Regions from separate parts of the Amycolatopsis heterodermiae genome, predicted to be linked through region 2. Evidence: riboswitches for the same ligand, from Rfam matches in the RefSeq annotation. Region 2 holds a riboswitch; the other holds the start of a gene.
What was found. Region 2 has a riboswitch for glycine ahead of gcvP (aminomethyl-transferring glycine dehydrogenase). Riboswitches for the same ligand answer to the same signal wherever they lie in the genome.
Positions count from the first base shown of each region.

Region 1: another riboswitch for glycine. It lies ahead of gcvP (aminomethyl-transferring glycine dehydrogenase); the one in region 2 lies ahead of gcvP (aminomethyl-transferring glycine dehydrogenase).

Region 1 covers NZ_JAYFSI010000003.1:425,476-427,923, reverse strand. The annotation lists gene VA596_RS17840 (TetR/AcrR family transcriptional regulator) at 1-75, opposite strand, end outside; gene VA596_RS17835 (MerR family transcriptional regulator) at 354-932, shown strand; glycine riboswitch at 975-1,074, shown strand; gene gcvP (aminomethyl-transferring glycine dehydrogenase) at 1,259-2,448, shown strand, end outside.
Region 2 covers NZ_JAYFSI010000008.1:132,572-135,019, reverse strand. The annotation lists gene VA596_RS31080 (helix-turn-helix domain-containing protein) at 1-1,293, shown strand, start outside; glycine riboswitch at 1,348-1,441, shown strand; gene gcvP (aminomethyl-transferring glycine dehydrogenase) at 1,581-2,448, shown strand, end outside.

The sequences.
Region 1 (2,448 bases), on a different contig from region 2:
GATGATCTGCGCGCGGCGGGCGGCCTCGGTCACGCTGAGGCCCATCTCGGCCATCAGTTCGGTGTTTACTTGCATGAGTAAAAATTAACACGTCTGAGTAAAAGTGTCCAGGAGGTTTGAACCACTGGCCGCTGGGTACGGCGAACGGCTCAAACGCTCATCCGACCGTTGAGGCTTGCCGCGCGTCGCGTTGACCCGCCCTGTCTGGGCGCTTACCGTCGGAGAAGGTAAATCGCCACGATGTGATTCACGGTCTGGGGCCGGATCGTGGCGGTTGATCTCCGGTGGGTCCCGCTCTGGGTCCTGTCCGGCTGTCATTCGCCGGCCGCCTGGTCGGGCGAGGGGAGGCTTGCGTGGTCGAGGCTGGTTCAGAGAAGCAGCCTGTTCAGGTCGCGGCTGGTGAGCAGGGTGAACTGTTCCCCGACGACTCGCTGCCCGACGAGCTGGTCGGGTACCGCGGTCCGGCCGCGTGCCAGATCGCCGGGATCACCTACCGTCAGCTCGACTACTGGGCCCGGACGAAGCTGATCGCGCCCAGCATTCGCACCGCGCACGGCTCCGGCTCCCAGCGGCTGTACTCGTTCAAGGACATCCTGGTCCTCAAGGTCGTCAAGCGGCTGCTGGACACCGGGGTCTCGCTGCAGAACATCCGGGTCGCGGTCGACCACCTGTCCGTCCGCGGGGTCCGTGACCTCGCGAAGGTCACGCTGTTCTCCGACGGCACCACGGTCTACGAATGCACCTCACCCGAGGAGATCGTCGATCTGCTCCAGGGCGGCCAGGGCGTGTTCGGCATCGCGGTCAGCGGGGCCATGCAGGAGATCAGCGGCACCATCCACGAGTTCCCGGCCGAGCGCGCCGACGGCGGCATCGTCGAGACGCACGAACCGGACGAGCTGACCCAGCGCCGCAACGCGCGGCGGACCGGGTGATCATCACCGCGGTACGCGGAGTAAGGTGATCCTCGCAGTCGACGAAACCGCGCGGGAGAGTCCGGACCACAACCTCGAGTCCGGCGCCGAAGGAGCAAGTCCTCCCCGGAACCTCTCAGGCACCCTGGACCGCGCGGTCTAGACGCCTCTGGAAAGCGGGTCGTCAGGACACAACCTGATGGCCCCGCCGACGGTGCAAGCCCGGCTCAACCTCGGGCGAAACTCTCAGGCGCCCCTATGGGGTACGGACAGAGTGGGGAGGGTCCGGACAGCTTTTTTCGAGGATGCTGTCCGGGTCCGGCACCGCCCGTTCGCAGGAGGCCATCGTGCAGCCGTCACTAGCCTCGCTGGAACAGGGCATTCCCTTCGCCGACCGGCACATCGGGCCGGGTCCGGACGAACTCCGCCAGATCCTCGACGTCATCGGCGTCGCCTCCCTCGACGACCTCGCCGAGCGGGCCGTACCCGAGTCGCTGCGGGCGTCCGCCGGGCCGCTCGAACTCCCGCCGCCCGCCACCGAAGCCCAGGCGCTCGCCGAGCTGCGGGAGCTGGCCGCGCGGAACCGGCCGATGGCCCAGATGATCGGCCTCGGCTACCACGACACCGTGACCCCTCCGGTGATCCGCCGGAACGTCCTCGAGAACCCGGCCTGGTACACCGCCTACACGCCGTACCAGCCGGAGATCTCGCAAGGACGGCTCGAGGCGCTGCTCAACTTCCAGACGATGGTCGCCGACCTGACCGGGCTGCCCGTCGCGAACGCGTCCCTGCTCGACGAGGCCACCGCGGCCGCCGAAGCCATGACGCTCGTCCGCCGCGCCGGGAAGTCGGCCTCCCACCGGTTCGTCGTCGACGAGGACACCCTGCCCCAGACCCTCGCCGTGCTCCGGACCCGCGCCGAGCCGCTCGGCATCGAACTGGTCGTCGAAGACCTGTCCCAGGGGCTGACCGGGCTCGGCCTCGGCGGCGACTTCTTCGGGATCCTGCTGTCCTACCCGGGCGCGTCCGGCGCGGTCCGCGAGTTCGACTTCACCATCGCCGACGCCAAGAAGCACGGCGCGGCGGTGATCGTCGCGGCCGACCCGCTCGCGTTGACGCTGCTGCGGCCGCCGGGTGAGCTGGGCGCCGACGTCGCGATCGGCTCGACACAACGGTTCGGCGTCCCGATGGGCTTCGGCGGCCCGCACGCGGCGTACCTGGCGGTCCGCCAGGGCTTGGAGCGGCAGCTGCCCGGACGCCTGGTCGGCGTCTCGAAGGACGCCGACGGCGCGCCCGCGTACCGGCTGGCGCTGCAGACCCGCGAACAGCACATCCGCCGTGAGAAGGCGACGTCGAACATCTGCACCGCCCAGGTCCTGCTGGCCGTGATGGCGTCGATGTACGCGGTGTACCACGGCCCCGACGGCCTGCGCGGGATCGCGCTGCGGGCCCACCGGATGGCGACCGTGCTCGCGGCCGGCCTCTGCGAGGGCGGCGTCGAGGTCGTGCACGGCGAGTTCTTCGACACGATCACCGC
Region 2 (2,448 bases):
ATCCGCTCCCGGGGGCTCTCCCTGGACGAGGCCGCGCGGCGGATCGGCGTGCCGACGTCGACCCTGCGCAGCTGGATCGAGCACCGGCACGCGCCGAAGGTGACCGTGTTCGACCACTGGGCCCAGCTCGCCGAGGTCACCGGGCTCGGAGAGGCCGAGCTGCTGCGGGTCGCCGGGGTGCTGCCCGAGTCGCTGGTCAGCCCGGTGCACGTCGCGCAGGCCGCGAAGTCGCTGCGGGAGGGCATCGACCGGGCCGGGGACTTCCTGCGGCAGGCGACGGCGCTCGTCTACTCGTCGCCCGGCACGCAGGTGGCGAACGCCATCGCGGCGTCGCCGATCGACTGGGAGATGCGGATCCGCTCGGCCACCCGTGGCGACGAGGTCCGCGTCACCTACCACCACTACGTCGGGATCGTGCCGCCCCGCGGCTTCCCGCACTCCGACGCCGAGGTGCGCCGGATCATCGAACGCGAGATCCTCGGCGGCCTCTGGCAGCCGCTCGGGCTGTACTGGCGGGTCGCCGAGCCGCACGACTGGCACGACCCGCCGCGGCTGGTGATCCAGGTGCCCGAGCAGGAGGCGTCACGTCCGCCCTCGCCGTCGCCGCCGCTGGTGACGGCGCCGCCGGTCGTGGTGCTGTCGCCGATCTGGGGGTACGGCGAGCTGCTGGCGTCGCTGGTCGCCGACGGGCTCGGGTTCGGCAACGTCGACTTCCGCTACTTCGGCCTGCCGGACGCGATGGCCGACCGCCTCCGGATCACCGCGCGCGAGCTGGCCGAGCCCGCGCCGCGGCTGGTCCACAGCGTGCCGCCGATCATGCTGCTGCACGGCCTCGACGTCCCCGACCTGACCGGGCGGCTCCCGGTCGTCGTCCGCCACGGCCCGCGGATGCGCGCCCGCGCCGCCCGGATCTACCGCGAGCCGCTGCTCGAGGCGGGCTTCGCCGACCCCGCGGAGGGCGCCCGGGCGATCGAGGACGCCGTCGACGCGGTGGTCGCCCGGCTGCCGGGGGAGTACTTCGAGGTCGTCCTCGACGACACGGACGTCTTCGACGGCGACCGCCCGGACCTCGACCGGCTGAACGACGCGGTGGCGTGGTCCGCCGAGCAGATCGTCGAGCAGGTCCTGCTGGGGGCCGGCCTCCCGCCGGTGCCGCTGGGCGGGCCGCTGAAACGGCTGGTGCTGCCGTCGGGCCGGGTCCGCCGCCCGCCACCGCTGGCCGGGCGGGTCACCCGGCGCCCCGGTCCTCGAGGCGGGCTAGAAGACCGGTGTGGCGTTGCCCGGGTGAAGTAGACGGGGGCCGAACGCGGCAGGTACGGTAGCCGCCATAACTGCAGATCGGGCCGTAGAGCCGAGGCGGGAGAGCCCTCACGAAGTCAGTGGGGCACCGAAGGAGCAAACTCCCCGGAATCTCTCAGGTACCTGCTACCGCTTCGCGCGAGGCCACTCTGGAAAGCAGGCGCACCCGCGCCTCACCCAAGGTGAAAGCCGTGTCCGCACGGTGAAACTCTCAGGTGCCATGACAGAGGGGGAGTTCCCAGCGCACCGTTGTGCCCGGTGCCCGGCCCGAGGAGCTCCCGATCACCTCTACGCAGTTCGACGCCCGTCATATCGGTCCCTCCGAGGCCGAACGCGCCAAGATGCTCGCCGAGTGCGGCTACGGATCCCTCGACGCGCTGCTCGAAGCCGCCGTGCCGAGTGCGATCCGCGCCACACGCGACCTGGTTCTGCCGCCGGCGGCGTCCGAAGAGGACGCCACCGCGGAGCTGCGCGCGCTCGCCGCGCGTAACCGCCCGATGACGCAGATGATCGGGCTCGGCTACTCCGACACCGTCACCCCCGGCGTGATCCGCCGCAACGTCCTCGAGAACCCGGCCTGGTACACGGCCTACACGCCCTACCAGCCGGAAATCTCCCAGGGCCGCCTCGAAGCGCTCCTCAACTTCCAGACGATGGTCGCCGACCTCACCGGCCTCGCCACCGCGAACGCGTCCCTGCTGGACGAGTCGACCGCCGTCGCCGAGGCCGTCACGCTGATGCGCCGCTCGTCCAAGTCCAAGTCGAACAAGGTCGTCCTCGACGCCGAGTGCCTGCCGCAGACCATCGCCGTCGTCCGCACCCGCGTCGAGGCGCTGGGCATCGAGGTCGAGGTCCGCGACCTGCTGACCGGGCTGCCCGAGGACTTCTTCGGTGTCGTCGTCCAGTACCCCGGCGCGTCCGGCGTGCTGCGCGGCCGCGGTTTCTACCACGCGATTTCCGAATCGGCGAAGGCCGCGGGCGCGCTGTTCACCGTCGCCGCCGACCTGCTCTCGCTGACGCTGATCACCTCGCCCGGCGAGTTCGGTGCCGACGTCGCCGCCGGGTCGACGCAGCGCTTCGGCGTCCCGCTCGGCTACGGCGGCCCGCACGCCGGGTTCATGTCCGTCCGCGCCGGGCTCGAGCGCTCGC